Regions from separate parts of the Bacillus carboniphilus genome, predicted to be linked through region 2. Evidence: a T-box and tRNA genes for the amino acid it is inferred to sense, from the RefSeq annotation. Region 2 holds a T-box; the other holds one or more tRNA genes.
What was found. A T-box is a leader RNA that pairs with one kind of tRNA and senses whether it is charged. The one in region 2 lies ahead of trpS (tryptophan--tRNA ligase), so its partner is inferred to be a tRNA-Trp.
Positions count from the first base shown of each region.

Region 1 (8,503 bases), 290 kb from region 2:
GAAGCCCCAGTAAACGGCGGCCGTAACTATAACGGTCCTAAGGTAGCGAAATTCCTTGTCGGGTAAGTTCCGACCCGCACGAAAGGCGCAACGATCTGGGCACTGTCTCAACGAGAGACTCGGTGTAATTATAGTACCTGTGAAGATGCAGGTTACCCGCGACAGGACGGAAAGACCCCGTGAGCCTTTACTGTAGCCTGATATTGAATGTTGGTACAGCTTGTACAGAATAGGTAGGAGCCTTGGAAGCCGGAGCGCTAGCTTCGGTGGAGGCGTCTTTGGGATACTACCCTGGCTGTATTGACCTTCTAACCCGCACCCGTCATCCGGGTGGGAGACAGTGTCAGGTGGGCAGTTTGACTGGGGCGGTCGCCTCCTAAAAAGTAACGGAGGCGCCCAAAGGTTCCCTCAGAATGGTTGGAAATCATTCGTAGAGTGTAAAGGCACAAGGAGAACGACTGCGAGACCTACAAGTCGAGCAGGGACGAAAGTCGGGCTTAGTGATCCGGTGGTTCCGCATGGAAGGGCCATCGCTCAACGGATAAAAGCTACCCCGGGGATAACAGGCTTATCTCCCCCAAGAGTCCACATCGACGGGGAGGTTTGGCACCTCGATGTCGGCTCATCGCATCCTGGGGCTGTAGTCGGTCCCAAGGGTTGGGCTGTTCGCCCATTAAAGCGGTACGCGAGCTGGGTTCAGAACGTCGTGAGACAGTTCGGTCCCTATCCGTCGTGGGCGCAGGAAATTTGAGAGGAGCTGTCCTTAGTACGAGAGGACCGGGATGGACGCACCGCTGGTGTACCAGTTGTCTTGCCAAAGGCATCGCTGGGTAGCTATGTGCGGAAGGGATAAGTGCTGAAAGCATCTAAGCATGAAGCCCTCCTCAAGATGAGATTTCCCATCTAGCAATAGAGTAAGATCCCTGAAAGATGATCAGGTTGATAGGTTCGAGGTGGACGTGTGGTGACACATGGAGCTGACGAATACTAATCGATCGAGGACTTAACCACACACATGCGATTCTTGTTACCCTTCGTTATTTAGTTTTGAAAGAATGAAAAAACACTTGATTTTTTCTTCATTCCTAGTATAATAAGATTTGTGTTGCTTTTAAAAAGAATTAATAATTTAGCGATTAAAACAAAGTAAGAAGAAAAAGGGTTTTGAGAGGTAAATAGTTTAAGGAATCAACTGAGGAGAGGTTTGAGCGTACTTCAGTACGTGACGGCGTCGACGAAAGAAGATGACAAAAAAATGCGCCTTTTCAAATGAAGCCTAAGTTAAGAATAAAAGGGTTTTGAGAAACAAGCAGTTTGAGGAATTAACTGAGGAAACCGAGGAGCGTACTCCAGTACGTGACGACGTTGACGAAAGAAGATGACAAAAAAATGCGCCGTTTATCAAAAGCCGTAAACCATATGTCTGGTGATGATGGCAAAGAGGCCACACCCGTTCCCATGCCGAACACGGAAGTTAAGCTCTTTAGCGCCGATGGTAGTTGGGGGTCTCCCCCTGTGAGAGTAGGACGTTGCCAGGCTAATATTGATCCGCAGTAGCTCAGTGGTAGAGCATTCGGCTGTTAACCGAACGGTCGTAGGTTCGAATCCTACCTGCGGAGCCACTTGGAGAGGCTGTCCGAGAGGTCGAAGGAGCACGATTGGAAATCGTGTAGACGGTTAACGCTGTCTCAAGGGTTCGAATCCCTTGCTCTCCGCCAGTTCACTAGATTTTAAAATATATGGCCCGTTGGTCAAGCGGTTAAGACACCGCCCTTTCACGGCGGTAACACGGGTTCGAATCCCGTACGGGTCACCAAGATTAACGGAGGATTAGCTCAGCTGGGAGAGCACTTGCCTTACAAGCAAGGGGTCGGCGGTTCGATCCCGTCATCCTCCACCATTAATTCAAGAACAACTAATATTACCGCGGGGTGGAGCAACGAGCAAAAGCATCGTCGAATCACACAGCAAGTTGTACCGATCAAGTAGCATCAAAGAGTAAACAACCTGAGATCGGGACAGTCCATGCTAACTAAGAGCATAGAATAACAATATACTTTATTATTATCGCGGGGTGGAGCAGTCTGGTAGCTCGTCGGGCTCATAACCCGAAGGTCGCAGGTTCAAATCCTGCCCCCGCAACCAAAAGGTCCCGTGGTGTAGCGGTTAACATGCCTGCCTGTCACGCAGGAGATCGCGGGTTCGATTCCCGTCGGGACCGCCATATAATACATAGGCTTGGTAGCTCAGTTGGTAGAGCAATGGACTGAAAATCCATGTGTCGGCGGTTCGATTCCGTCCCAAGCCACCACTAATGATTATTTTATATGCCGGGGTAGCTCAATTGGTAGAGCAACTGACTTGTAATCAGTAGGTTGGGGGTTCAAGTCCTCTCGCCGGCACTGTCTGAAATTTCATATGGAGGGGTAGCGAAGTGGCTAAACGCGGCGGACTGTAAATCCGCTCCCTCAGGGTTCGGCGGTTCGAATCCGTCCCCCTCCACCATTTTTGATAGGGGTATAGTTTAAAGGTAGAACAGAGGTCTCCAAAACCTCCGGTGTGGGTTCGATTCCTACTACCCCTGCCAATTAATTAATTTTTCAACTATATATGGCGGTTGTGGCGAAGTGGTTAACGCACCAGATTGTGGCTCTGGCACTCGTGGGTTCGATTCCCATCAATCGCCCCATTTGCTGATATAGTTTTAATTGAATGAATGTAATTATACAGGTAATATATGAAGTATAATCACAAAAAATCATCTTGCGATGTAAATTCATGAAGCTTAGTCGAAGAAGGTTATTCATGGAACTAACATTCTATAAGTAGTATTTATTTTTATTGTTATGTCAATGATTCTTCTTGAAGTAACTCAATGAAGCATATTCAAAAAATCATTGTGCGAAGTACATTCATGATGTTTAATCGAAGAAGGTTATTCATGGAGATTATTCAATGGGCTATAGCCAAGCGGTAAGGCAACGGATTTTGATTCCGTGATGCGCTGGTTCGAATCCAGCTAGCCCAGCCATTCTTTTTAGTATAATATGAATAGAAAATCATATATATAATATATACTTGCGGAAGTAGTTCAGTGGTAGAACATCACCTTGCCAAGGTGGGGGTCGCGGGTTCGAATCCCGTCTTCCGCTCCAAAGTGGCGGCATAGCCAAGTGGTAAGGCAGAGGTCTGCAAAACCTTTATCACCGGTTCAAATCCGGTTGCCGCCTCCATTACCCATGCCGGGGTGGTGGAATTGGCAGACACACAGGACTTAAAATCCTGCGGTAGGTGACTACCGTGCCGGTTCAAGTCCGGCCCTCGGCATTAATCAAATACTTTTTTAGCCGGTGTGGCGGAATTGGCAGACGCGCACGACTCAAAATCGTGTTCCTTATGGAGTGTCGGTTCGACCCCGACCACCGGTATCATATTTCAAGTTTATTTTTGTTTATTAACATTGAATATTTTGTAATATCAACGTTTCTCAATTGTGGGAAACGTTTTTTGTGTTTATTAACTATTTAGACTACCTGAAATCTATTATGAACACAACCGTACTTTTCGGAACGGTATTCCGGTTTAAAAATGTTACTGCATAACATGATAGATAGATTATTCTAAACTGGATGGGATTTTACAGGTTATTATAGAGTAAAATCTTTGATTGTTTAAGCAACGTTAATACGGTTCATACTAATTTATAATTAATTCTAAGAAAAGAGGTTGAAGAGGATGAGAGAGAAGATAGAAGAATTTTTAAGCAGGGAATTAGTCCTTGAGCGAGAAATATACGAAGAACTATTGGAACACCATAAAAACAAACTAAAGAATAGTGAAAGCATAACAGGTACGCTAGAGGATGTATTTGTAGCGGAATATCAAGCAAAGATTAATCTCCTTCACCAACTGGAAATTAGGTATATTGAATTTTTCAAAAAAGAATTAATAGGTAAAAGTAAAGATTACCCCGCTTAAATAATTTAATTTCTTGAGGTGTTAAATGTTTAGAGTCAATTATTCGTGGAATAATTGACTCTTATGCATCTCAAATATTTAGTAAATGACTGCTAATGAACAGTCCATTTATAGTGTCTTACTCGAATTCCATCTCAATAATCTTTCCAGTATTAGGATGAACTAAAAAGGCAGTACCTGGATGAAAATCGAAACTATAAAAAGCTAATACAAAATTGTCGGTTCCACCAAATGGAGCAATATTTCTATCAGAATCTCCTGGTTTTACAATCTCAATATTTCTCTCAGACTCTAACTCTTTTACCTTTTCATATGCTTCTTGAAAAGTGAATTCAGGTTTTATTGAGAAATAAGATATTGGTGCGATACAAAAGAAAAGTAAAATAATAATCACTTTTTGATAATTTTTCTTAATCCTGTTATAAATTAAAATCTTACTGTCTTTTTCGAAAGCTCTAAATACGGCTAATGGCTGAAAAATTAGGAATACATATAATGCAGAGGAATTCATCACATTTTTGTATAGAGTTTCATTAATATAAGATAACAATATAAATTCAATGATGGTAACAAATCCAGCAATCCCTGTAAAAATATTTCTTTTAGTAATAATGCGTTTTCCTGTTTGTTTTTTAAAATCAAATACTGTTGTTGCAATAAAAAGAGCCCATATTATGATGATAAAAACTAGAATATAAATGTCACCTTTACCCATGTCCTTCCCTCGCTCATATCATTTGTTTTATCTATACTACTTACTTCAAATCTTCAGATTATATTTTTTATAGACCAGAAGGTTACACTTCAGTCTAATCAATAGTATTAAAGGTTTGCTAGAGTTAATTCACAAGGTGATAGCAATGATCAAAAGCCTTCATGTTATGATTTTCAATTGTATTCAGTTGTAAAAGGTTTTTAGCAATAATCATGTCTACTATATTTACTCTTCCATTCTTTCTATTTTAAACCCATCTAGTTTTCTTGAAATTTCTTTAAGTACTTCATTTCTTTCGGATTGGATTTGTAGAAACCTCATTAAAAGTGCGTGTTCAAAAAGTAGGGAAAAAGGACGCTGAAGAACGAGGCGGTCTGCTTAATGAACACAGGCTAAGTACAGCCACGTCGCGAGAGCAACGCCTGCGCTAGCCCGTCCTGGGCGTCGAAGCACTCACAGTGTACGTTAAGGAAAAGGATCACGAGCTAAATACGTCCCCACCCTAGGGACAACGCTCGTGCTAGCCAATCCTGGCGTCGGAGTGTCGGAAAAGCAAACCAACAAAGTTATTCAACCGACATTTTTTTAGGACTTTTTGAACAACCTCTAAAAACCAAATGATAAAGATTGCAGGCAATAAATATAATAGTATTGCGATCAGTGGAGCAATAGCAGCCCAGCCATAAGTCGAACCTCCTTTTCATTAGTGAATTATACCAGTATAAACAAAAAGATGATATACATCGTTTCAAACATACTTACTAAAGTCATAATAACGATCCTATGGTTTGATATTGGATGGGAATCAATCAATTGAGGTGATGTCGAAGTACCTCAAATATTGTGAAAATGTTCACAATTTATACTCATTTACATTTGGATACAAATGGTATACTTGAAGTGTAAAAGAATTGTTATATCTAAAAAGCATTGATGATTAATTGAGGAGGAAAAAAAATGAAGGCTTTTAAAGTGATGGAGATTAAAGAAAGCGTATTCAAGAATAATGATCATCAGGCTGATTTACTTAGGGAACAATTAAAAAAAGACAAAACTTTTTTATTGAATTTAATGTCTTCACCAGGATCGGGTAAAACAACAACGGTATTAAGAACAATTGAGGCATTAAAAAAAGAAATGAACATCGGAATTTTAGAAGCTGATATTGACTCAGATGTGGATGCCAAAACGGTTTCGGAAACAGGAACAAAAGTCATTCAATTGCATACAGGAGGAATGTGTCACTTAGATGCTGACATGACGAAACAAGGACTTGAAGGTTTAGGAACGGAAGAGATTGATTTTGTTATTTTGGAAAATGTGGGTAATTTAGTTTGTCCTGCTGAATTTGATACAGGTGCATCAAAAAATGCGATGATTTTGAGTGTACCTGAAGGAGATGATAAACCTCTTAAATATCCACTTATGTTCACCATTGTTGATATATTATTAGTGAATAAAATGGACGCAATCGGAATATTTGATTTTGATTTACAAGCTCTTGAAGAGCGTGTTAAAAAGATAAATCCAAATATTAAAGTCATACCTATTAGTGCTAAAACAGGAGAAGGTATAGACGAGTGGGTGGAGTGGATTCGAGAAGAAGTTAAAAATTGGATGAACTTAAGTGTAGAAGAGGTTGTTCAATAGTTTTTAAGATGTCTTTACGAGGGAAGAAAACAATTGGAGTGTTTTCACAAAATGCTAGCATTATCGTTGCCAAAGAACGTAGTTGTACTTATTGAATATTCCTGAATAATTATGATATATTGCCTGTCTTAGAACGGAGATGAATACGTTATGCTAGCTTTAAAGTTTTCACTTGCTGATGATGTTTTCCTCAAAATTGTAACGAGATAAAATCATCATGAGGCGTTAGTACTTATATGGTTGTTACTTACTTATCATTATTATTGTTTTATCCCAGATGGTATTAAAAAATAATCTTCATTGGGGTTGGTTATTATGGTAAAAGAAAGGGTGCTTGACCTTGCAAATAAGATAAGTAGAGCAAAGCCAGGCTCAAGATTCGAAGTGAAACCTGAAGATCCTGAATATCGTATATTGGAACCTGTTGTGACAGATGAAATGGCAGAAGTGGCCCTTTGTCTTGAATTAAGAAAGCCTAAAACGGTTGAAGAGGTGGCTTCTATTTGTGGAATGCCATTAGATCGAGTGGACGAAATTCTCCACCAACTTGCGATGGATGGTGTGGTTGGTTTATCACCTAAAGATGGTGTTGATCGTTTTCAGCTAGAATTATGGATTCCTGGTGTAATGGAGTTTATGGTCGTTAACAAGGAAAACGTTAAAAAATATCCACAGATTGCTGAGTGCTTTGAAGAATATTCACGAACAAAAGGGGCTATGTTAGCAGGTAATGTACCAGTTGGTGCAGGATTAATGCGTGTTATTCCTATTGAAAGTGCGATTCATGGTGAATCAAGAAGAGCTTCTTATGAAGAAGTGTCGAAATATATAAATGAAAATGAAGTTTTTTCTGTATCAGATTGTGCTTGCCGGGCGGTAAGGGAATCAATGGGTGAAGGCTGTGGTCACTTAAAAGAAGATATTTGTATTCAGATGGGTGAAGCAGCTGAATTTTATATTAAGACCGGAAGAGGCAAACAAGTTACTCGCGAAGAAGCCTTTGAAGTGATTCGTAAAGCGGAAGAAGACGGTCTTATGCACCAAATTCCGAACACAGATGGTCCAGGTAAAACACACGCAATATGTAACTGTTGTGGGTGTTCCTGTCTTGCCTTAAGGCATGCTAACTACTTCCAAAGCCCTGATAATCTTCGTTCCAATTACGTAGCTCAAATTGATACACTCAAATGTGTTGCTTGTGGTGAATGTGTGGAAAATTGTCCATCCAATGCATTAACACTAGGGCAAAAGTTATGTGAAGTAAATCCGCTTCCTGAACAAAAAAGAGAATATCCTTATCATACCGAGTGGGGACCAGATAAATGGAATCCAGATTATCGTGTAAACCGAAAAGTAGTGGTAGAAGGTGGCACAAGTCCTTGTAAAGCAGAATGCCCAGCTCATATAGGTATTCAAGGTTATATTAAACTCGCTTCACAAGGCAAATATACCGAGGCACTAGAATTAATTAAGAAAGAAAACCCATTCCCAGCTGTATGCGGACGCATCTGTCCTCGTTATTGTGAATCCGCTTGTACAAGAGGGGACCTTGATGATCCAATTGCTATTGACGAAATTAAAAAATTTATTGCTGAACAAGACTTAAATGAAGACCGTCGTTTTATTCCAACTATTAAACATGACTATGACAAAAAAATAGCTGTTATTGGAGCTGGTCCTTCCGGTCTCTCTTGTGCTTATTATTTAGCAATTGAAGGTTACAAGGTAACCGTTTTTGAAAAACAACAAGCCCTCGGTGGTATGCTTACTCTTGGTATTCCTTCTTTTAGACTTGAAAAAGAAATTGTTGAAGCAGAGATTGATATTTTGAAAGAATTAGGGGTTGAATTTAAAACAGGTATTGAAGTAGGGAAAGATGTTACTCTTAATAAATTAAGGGATCAAGACTTTAAAGCCTTCTATTTAGCCATTGGTGCTCAAGCTGGAAGAAAACTTGGTTTAGAAGGTGAAGAGGCACATGGAGTAAGTACAGGTGTAGATTTTTTGCGAGATATTCATTTTAATAAAGACATGAAACTAGACGGAAACACAATTGTCATCGGTGGAGGAAATGTCGCGATTGATGTAGCACGGACGGCAACGAGACTCGGAGCTCAAGAAGTAAATATGTTCAGTTTGGAGAAATGGGATGATATGCCT
Region 1 is NZ_CP129013.1:7,394-15,896, forward strand. Features, by position in the region: rRNA gene LC087_RS00035 (23S ribosomal RNA) at 1-1,011, shown strand, start outside; rRNA gene rrf (5S ribosomal RNA) at 1,423-1,538, shown strand; tRNA gene LC087_RS00045 (tRNA-Asn) at 1,548-1,622, shown strand; tRNA gene LC087_RS00050 (tRNA-Ser) at 1,626-1,718, shown strand; tRNA gene LC087_RS00055 (tRNA-Glu) at 1,742-1,816, shown strand; tRNA gene LC087_RS00060 (tRNA-Val) at 1,825-1,900, shown strand; tRNA gene LC087_RS00065 (tRNA-Met) at 2,069-2,145, shown strand; tRNA gene LC087_RS00070 (tRNA-Asp) at 2,149-2,224, shown strand; tRNA gene LC087_RS00075 (tRNA-Phe) at 2,236-2,311, shown strand; tRNA gene LC087_RS00080 (tRNA-Thr) at 2,330-2,402, shown strand; tRNA gene LC087_RS00085 (tRNA-Tyr) at 2,421-2,505, shown strand; tRNA gene LC087_RS00090 (tRNA-Trp) at 2,514-2,587, shown strand; tRNA gene LC087_RS00095 (tRNA-His) at 2,614-2,689, shown strand; tRNA gene LC087_RS00100 (tRNA-Gln) at 2,957-3,031, shown strand; tRNA gene LC087_RS00105 (tRNA-Gly) at 3,081-3,155, shown strand; tRNA gene LC087_RS00110 (tRNA-Cys) at 3,160-3,233, shown strand; tRNA gene LC087_RS00115 (tRNA-Leu) at 3,242-3,327, shown strand; tRNA gene LC087_RS00120 (tRNA-Leu) at 3,347-3,428, shown strand; gene LC087_RS00125 (hypothetical protein) at 3,736-3,978, shown strand; gene LC087_RS00130 (hypothetical protein) at 4,097-4,693, opposite strand; gene hypB (hydrogenase nickel incorporation protein HypB) at 5,651-6,343, shown strand; gene LC087_RS00140 (FAD-dependent oxidoreductase) at 6,659-8,503, shown strand, end outside.
Region 1: it has a tRNA-Trp gene. The T-box ahead of trpS (tryptophan--tRNA ligase) is inferred to sense a tRNA for this amino acid. The anticodon was not compared.

Region 2 (8,503 bases):
ACCAATTCCAGGAACAGAGAAAACTTTTTCAATAACTAGCGTCCCAGTCATTAAACCTACCGTTAAAGGTCCTAAAACCGTTATCACGGGAATAAGAGCATTTCTTAAAGCATGTTTAAAAGCTACTTCAAAAAAAGTTTGCTCCTTTAGCTTTTGCTAACGTAATAAAGTCAGACCCCAGCACCTCTATCATTTCGGTACGCATAAATCGAGCCGTAATGGCCAACGGAAATACGCCTAGAGCAATCGTAGGAAGAATGGTATGAGCAAAGCTGTCCCAAAAGGCTACTGGTAGTATTTCCCATTTAACTGCAAAATAATATTGTAATAGCGCAGCGAAAACAAACGAAGGGATAGAAACAAAGATAACTGTTAAAAAGGTTGAAAAATAATCAATCCAAGTATTCTGTTTTAATGCCGCAATGATTCCAAGTAACAAACCTAATACTACACCAAAAACCATTGCTTGAAATCCGAGTGTAGCAGAAGGTCCTATCCGATCAAGTAATAGTTTGGTAACTTCCGTATCACCAAACTTGAAAGAAACCCCTAAGTCTCCTTTAAGTAAATTCAACATGTAATTTGCATATTGAACAGGTACTGGATCAGCTAAACCATATTTTTCGTTCAGCACTTCTACTTGTGCATCCGAAAGCTTATCTTGAAGAGTAAAAGGAGATCCTGGTAATATCTTCATGAGAAAGAAGGTTATTGTGGTAATAAGAAAAAGAGTGATAACCATATAGATTATCCGTTGAGTAATATATTTGGCCAACTAGAGCACCTCCTAAAAAATTTCACTTTCATATTATCCTTCAAAAATAATTTTTTTTCAACTCAAGATGAAAAGAGAGTATATACACATAGCTCATATACTCTCTTCCCATTAATATTTTTATTTTATTAGGTAAGATTATTTTTCAATTTTTGTCCATTTGAATGAAAAATCTGGACCAAATGTATGAATGTAACGATCCTTGACATATGGTTGCGTTAATCTAGATATACCACGTTGGTAAAGAGGAACAATCGCTGCATCTTCTTCTAATAAGATTCTTTCAGCTTCTTGTAAGGCTTCAAAACGCTCTACTGGTTTTTGCGCTAACGTAGTATTAGCTTCTTCAATTAGTTTGTCATACTCTGAGTTAGAATATGCCATAAAGTTATGTCCACCATCAGTTACCCATAAATCAGAGAATGTCATAGGGTCTTTGTAGTCAGGTCCCCATCCAGCAACTTGAATTTGATAATCCATTTCCTTGTCACGCTCAATACGTACACTGAATGGTACTGGAGCTAAGTCAATTGTTAATCCTTCAAGTACTGTCTCTAATTGATTTTTTAAATACGCATCAGATTTCTTAGATGTTTCAGTGTCTCCACCTAATATTTCCAACGTAACTTCTTCCATACCTAATTCGTCTAACCCTTTTTCCCAATACTCTTTCGCTTTATCCACATCATATCCTAAGAAATCACCGTTCGCTTCTCTAAAGTCTGCTCCAGTGTCAGGGTTTGAAACAAAGTTTTTAGGAACAGCGAAGTATGCTGGAATTGAACCGTTTTTCAAGATACCGTCTGTTAAGCCTTGTTTATCAATCGCATAGTTAAGAGCCATACGGATATTTTTATTTGCAAGGATTTCATTTTCTTGATTTAATTTCAACCAGAAAATAACTGGTTCACCATATTGCATTAAATCTTCATGGTCTGTGTATTTATCAACAAAATCAGATGATAAAGCAATTGTATCAACTTCGCCTGTCTCATAAAGATTAACAGATGTACTTGGCTCTTTTACTACTTTTACAGTAACTTTTTCAAGAGATACTGCATCTTTATCCCAGTAAGTATCGCTCTTCTCCATGTTCCATGAAGTAGCTGTTGTTCCATCCCAATCTGTAAGAACAAATGGTCCATTGTAGACAAGGTTATCACTAGTTTTTGCATAGTCATCACCTTGTTCTTCAACATATGATTTATTTTGAGGTAAGAACGTTGCGAACGTCATTAAAGATTCAAAGTAAGGAAGTGGTTTCACTAATTGAATTTCTAATGTTTTTTCATCTAATGCTTTAATTCCTAATTCACTTGGATCTTTTTCATCAGCCGCAATTTCTGTTGCGTTAAGAATTTTACCACCCATCATATAAGGGCCATATTCAGATCCAGTTTTAGGATTTACAGCACGTTGCCAAGCATAAACGAAGTCTTCTGCAACTACAGGATCTCCATTTGACCATTCAGCATCTCTTAACTTAATCGTATAAGTTTTACCGTCTTCACTTATTTCCGGTTCACCTTCAGCCAAACCTTCAACAACTTCATCATTTTCACCTAAACGGTATAAACCTTCAAACACTTGGTTCATGACGTTAAATGATACTGCATCTGTTCCCATAACGGTATCCATCGTTGGGATTTCAGCACTTTCTAATGTATTTAATACTTGCTCTACACTTTCAGTAGTATCTTTTTCTTCATCTTTATCACCTTCTGCATTATCAGATCCACCGCTACAAGCAGTTAGAACTAAGCTCAGTACTAATGATAAAATTAAAAATACTGAAAATTTGTTTTTTAACATAAACTTTACCTCCTGAAAATTGATTTGTAATCTAAATGTAATTATATATTAAAAATGAATCTTGTACATACTAAATTTACAGAAAAATTTAAAAAACTCTTATGCGATGCTTTTCAATGAGAAAAAAATAGGTATAAAGACCTATATAAAAATAACTGAAAAATATAAATTATTGGTGTTTATTCGCCAAAAATTATAAATATACTCTGCAATAATTGAAAGAAACTCGCTTTACGGATATACTATTTTTGAATTGATAATTCATATAAGGATAGGTGAACCAATGCTCTTAAGAAAGACAATGTATATATATACTATCTCTTTATTTCTTTCTCTAATGATCAGTTTTTCAATTGAAAGAACAAATATGTTGCTCCACTTCATCAATAGTACCTTTTATTTAGCGAGTGGCCTTATTATCGTCTCTTCATTTTTGTTTACGACAAAAAAAGGGTTCTTTGACGCCATTACGATCAGCTTTCGCAAAGTTCTTCCCACTATTAGTAATAGATGGGACAGAGATGATTTAGAAGAAATGAGCATTCCTTCTGAACTAGTATCATTTAATATTTCCGCCATCTTTACTGCGGGAATGGCTCTATTAGCAACAATGCTTCTATCCTTACTTTTCTTTTATTATTGATGTGTTGTATAATATTTATTCAACATAATTGAATGAGTTAAATCTTTTAAATCGATGAGAAAGAGTAGTACATATTGCCAGCATTTAAGAGAGCTTGTGGTTGGTGTAAACAAGTATGAAGCAATGTGGAATGGACTTTCGAGTTTTTTTCTGAAATTGACAGAACCATCATTGGATGTCGAGTAGTAGGGAAAGACGTTTGTCAGGCGTTAACGACTAAGTGGAAAGCAATAACTTGCTTTCAATAAGGGTGGTACCACGGTCCATTCGTCCCTTTTTATCGGGGATGAGTGGACCTTTTTATATTTCATTTAAGGAGTTGTTACAATGGAAACCATATTTTCAGGCATACAGCCTACTGGAAATGTCACACTAGGAAATTATATTGGAGCAATGAAACAATTTGTACCATTACAAAACGATTACGAATGTTACTTTTGTATCGTAGATCAGCATGCCATTACGGTTTATCAAGACCGACTCGAACTTAGAAAAAACATTAAAAGTTTAGCAGCGCTTTATTTATCAGTTGGTCTCGATCCAGAAAAAGCAACTATTTTTGTTCAATCGGAAGTTCCAGCACATGCTCAAGCAGCATGGATGATGCAATGTATTGCCTATATTGGAGAATTGGAAAGAATGACACAATTTAAAGACAAATCAAAAGGGAAAGAAGCTGTATCAGCTGGGTTATTAACATACCCTCCATTAATGGCAGCCGATATTCTTTTATATAAAACGAATTTAGTACCTGTTGGCGAAGACCAAAAACAACATATTGAACTTACAAGAAACTTAGCAGAAAGATTTAATAACAAATATAATGACATCTTTACCATTCCCGAACCGATGATTCCTAAAGTCGGTGCAAGAATTATGTCATTACAGGAACCAACGAAAAAAATGAGCAAGTCTGATCCTAATCAAAAATCATTTATTACATTGTTAGATTCAGAAAAACAAATTGAAAAGAAAATAAAAAGTGCAGTAACGGATTCAGAAGGAATCGTAAAGTTTGATGTAGAAAATAAGCCTGGCGTCTCGAACCTTTTAGCGATTTACTCTATATTAGAGAATGTTTCAATTACTTCCTTAGAAGAGAAGTATCAAGGAAAAGGATATGGGGAATTTAAAGGAGATTTAGCTGAGGTAGTTAAAAATGCACTTCTTCCTATTCAGGAACGCTACTATAACCTGATTGACTCTAAAGAACTCGATGATATTTTAGATCAAGGAGCCGATAAAGCAAATAAAGTTGCTATTAAAATGATAAAGAAGATGGAAAAAGCAATGGGACTTGGTAGAGTCAAAAAATAAACAATGGAAGAAGGGAGCGTTTAAAATACTGTACGCTCCCTTTTTTTTAATTCACTTTATATTCTTGTTCTAAGTCCCAAAGTTTTTCAAAGAAAGGTTGCCCTTTCACTAATCGTTCACAAAGGTGTAAATGCCTTTCTCCCCAACCATCAATGACTTCTTCATAAAGCATTTGAAAAGTTTGTTCGAATGATTTATTCCTTATATTCCTATACATACTTGGATCCCATTCTGTATACCAATATTGGATCTCAGCCGTATTTTTCGTTGATTGTAAATGATCTAAAGCCATGAATAAAAGTTGTTTTAGCTGCCTTTCTTTCCGGGTCAATCCTCTCATATGTTCGGGTGACAATGATAAGATGTGATGATATTTTTCACTATCTTCAACAGTCCAATCATATTGTTCTACTTGAGCGTCCTTTATCATTTCATACACTAATTGTTCTTGCCTAGGAATTAAACGGCTTTTTCTAATTGGAATTGCATATCCCATTGTATCAACAGCAATAATCCCCGTTCCATCTGTCACAATGAAACAATACTCAAGTTGAATTCGCTCATGATTCTTTCTTATATATGCTTTTTGATGAATTTCTTTAAGTAAGCCTGATGGTAATTCAGAAAGATTATTCTCAATATAATCATATAAGAGCTTATCCAGTTTTAGTAAAGGTACTTGATCAAGAAGCTCCACTCCGTCATCTTTTCTCCATTCATGGTAGTGACACACGTTGTAACCGTTTTCTTCACCCTCAAACCAATTAACCCAAACATCATGAAGAAATAACATCTCTACCCCTCATTTCAATCGAATTTGTGATTCAGTATGGGCAGAATTACTAACATTTATTCCAAAATCTCCACAATTGTCCTTTTTATATTCCTTATTCTTTAACGACTAAAAAATAACGGCCTTTTTATTTCTTTTCTTAAGATCCTCTTTATTTTTGAATCACGGCTTTCGGCTCTAAATCAAAACATTCCTCCGTCTTTTTTTCAGACTTTTTCATATAATCTTTCACGACCCTATACCCTACAGAATAACCAACCATTTTCGGATAAAAACCAGTTCCATATAAAAGCTGGTGGTACTTTCTGCTGTCTCTTGGAAGTTGATAATTTGGTAAAATAAGATTTCCCCACCATTTTAATGCTATTTTTTCCGGTACTTCCTCCGCCCAACTTGCTGTATATCCTTCTCCTAAGCGTTCTCTCACTGCATTTTCAGCTAAACCTTCCATTATAATAGTGTCCAATAAATTATAATCTTCCTCATTCTTTGTGTAATGTTGCAAACGAACAACATGATGATACTCATGTGTTAAAATAGCCTGTATATCTTCATCAGAAGCTGATGAAGTTAAGAAAAGAAAAAGTTTGTCACAAAAAGCTAGTCCAGATCGACCATTAAATTCCTTTTGTATACGGTTGCTCGTAGGGTCAACTGGTAATATAAAAATTGGCACATCCTTCCCTTGCCACTCTTCTCTTAATTGCTCGTATGATTCTGCAACTCTTTTCCAAATATTTTTTTCGATCATGGCTTCCATAATGGTTTTGGATATCGTTCCTTTATAAAGTCCATGCTGAATTAATAAATCTCGTATAAACCGAGCATTTGTTTTTTCTTGAAAATACCTCTTTAAACGCTCACTTATATATAAGTTTGATCGGTTAATCTCCAGCCATTCTTTTGTGTTTTTCACGCCCAATAAAATCCCCTCCACTACAACCCATTTTATGAATTCCGGAGGATTATGGTTCGTTTATGCAAGCATAAAAAAAGAACTATCCAAGACTTTCATGGATAGCTCTCTTAAATTGATGATTAGCTTTCATATTTTTTAAAGATGATCGACGCATTATGACCGCCAAAACCAAATGAATTACTTAAAATGGCTCTCACTTCCGCTCTTCTTGCCTTATTTGGAACATAATCTAAATCACAATAGGGATCGGGCGTTTCATAGTTAATCGTTGGTGGTATCATTCCTTTTTCGATCGCTAAAATGGACAAGATTGCTTCCACTCCACCTGCAGCCCCTAGTAAATGACCCGTCATCGATTTTGTTGAACTTATGGCTAGCTTATATGCATGTTCTCCAAAAACTGTTTTAATGGCCATCGTTTCAAACTTGTCATTGTACTCTGTACTTGTTCCATGTGCATTAATATAGTCTATGTCATTAGGGCTTAATCCTGCATCCTTTAATGCAAGGTTCATAGCTCTTGCTCCTCCTTCACCATCTTGTGCTGGAGAAGTGATATGATAGGCATCCGCAGTAGCTCCATAACCACTAAGTTCCGCGTAAATATGTGCACCTCTTGCTAAAGCGTGGTCGAGCTCTTCAAGAACGAGAATCCCTGCCCCTTCACCCATGACAAACCCATCGCGGTTTAAATCAAATGGACGACTTGCTTTTGTTGGGTCTGTATTAAATGAGAGAGCTTTTACAGAACTAAACCCTGCTAGTGACATTTTTGTAAAAGGAGCTTCAGTTCCTCCTGCGATCATTACATCTGCATCCCCACGTTCAATGACCTTAGAAGCATCGCCAATGGAATTCGTTCCTGTTGCACAAGCCGTTACTGTACAAGAATTCATTCCCTTTGCACCTAGAAAGATTGATACTTGACCTGCAGCCATATCAGGAATCATCATCGGAATGAAGAACGGACTCACGCGCCTTGTCCCTTTCTCTTTAAACACATCATATTGTTTCTCGTACGTTTCCATTCCACCAATTCCTGAACCGATCCACACACCTACTCGCTCTGCGTTTTGGTCATTAATCGTTAAGCTCGCATCTTCCACAGCCATTTTTGCTGCCGCTAAAGCATATTGAGTGAAACGATCCATTTTCCGAGCATCTTTCTTTTCCATATAATTTTCCGGGTTAAATTCATTCATCTCAGCAGCTACTTTTGCTGGATAATCATCCTTATTTAAACGTGTAAGTTCACCTACACCTGATTTTCCTAATATCGCATTTTCCCACGTTTCGTTTGCACTTAACCCTATCGGTGTAACAGCTCCAAGTCCTGTAACTACCACTCTTTTTCTTGTCATTGTTTCATTTACACCTCACTATTTAATATCTATAAAAAAATAATTATACACAAGCTATTTTTTCAATCGATCTTGCTAAAGCAAAAAACTAGAAATCTAATTAAAACGCTTACCCATTTATTTGCCCCATTTCATGGCAATTGCTCCCCAAGTTAATCCTCCTCCAAAGCCTACCATTACTAAAACATCGTCAACTTGAATTTTACCTGATTTCACTTCTTCATATAAAGAGATTGGTATAGAAGCAGCTGATGTATTCCCATATTTATGAACGGTTTTCGACATTTTCTCTATCGGTAGCTCTAATCGTTGCCTTGAGGCTTCCATAATCCGTATATTGGCTTGATGGGGAATTAAAAAGTTCACATCTTCTTTCGTTAGTCCAGCCTTGTGTAACACGTTTAAGCTAGATTCCCCCATTTGTCTTACTGCAAATTTAAACACTTCACGACCATTCATAATAATTTTTTTTCGTTCATTTTCGTAAAGATGTGGTCCACCTGTACCATCTGAACCAAGTTCAAAGGAGAGGATTCCCCTTCCTTCTGAAACTTGACTTATTACGACAGCACCTGCTGCATCTCCAAATAAAACGGCTGTCGAACGTTCATTCCAATCAATTAACTTAGAGAGTTTTTCTACTCCTACTACTAAGATATGTTTATAAGTATTGGTCTCAATAAATTGTTTTGCTGTCACCATTCCATAAATAAAACCAGAGCAAGCTGCGCTTAAGTCCATTGCTGCTGCTTTTGTTGCCCCTAAACGTTCTTGAATCACACATGAAACAGAGGGAAACGATTGATCAGGAGTGACAGTTGCAACGAGAATTAAATCAATATCATCAGCTTGTAAATTGGCCGATTCAATCGCTTCTTTAGCC
Region 2 is NZ_CP129013.1:300,171-308,673, reverse strand. Features, by position in the region: partial or broken gene opp3b (oligopeptide ABC transporter permease) at 1-775, opposite strand, end outside; gene LC087_RS01570 (peptide ABC transporter substrate-binding protein) at 914-2,587, opposite strand; gene LC087_RS01565 (DUF3899 domain-containing protein) at 2,871-3,230, shown strand; T-box leader at 3,276-3,508, shown strand; gene trpS (tryptophan--tRNA ligase) at 3,558-4,547, shown strand; gene LC087_RS01555 (YjbA family protein) at 4,594-5,340, opposite strand; gene LC087_RS01550 (DUF2268 domain-containing putative Zn-dependent protease) at 5,492-6,256, opposite strand; gene fabF (beta-ketoacyl-ACP synthase II) at 6,379-7,620, opposite strand; gene LC087_RS01540 (beta-ketoacyl-ACP synthase III) at 7,738-8,503, opposite strand, start outside.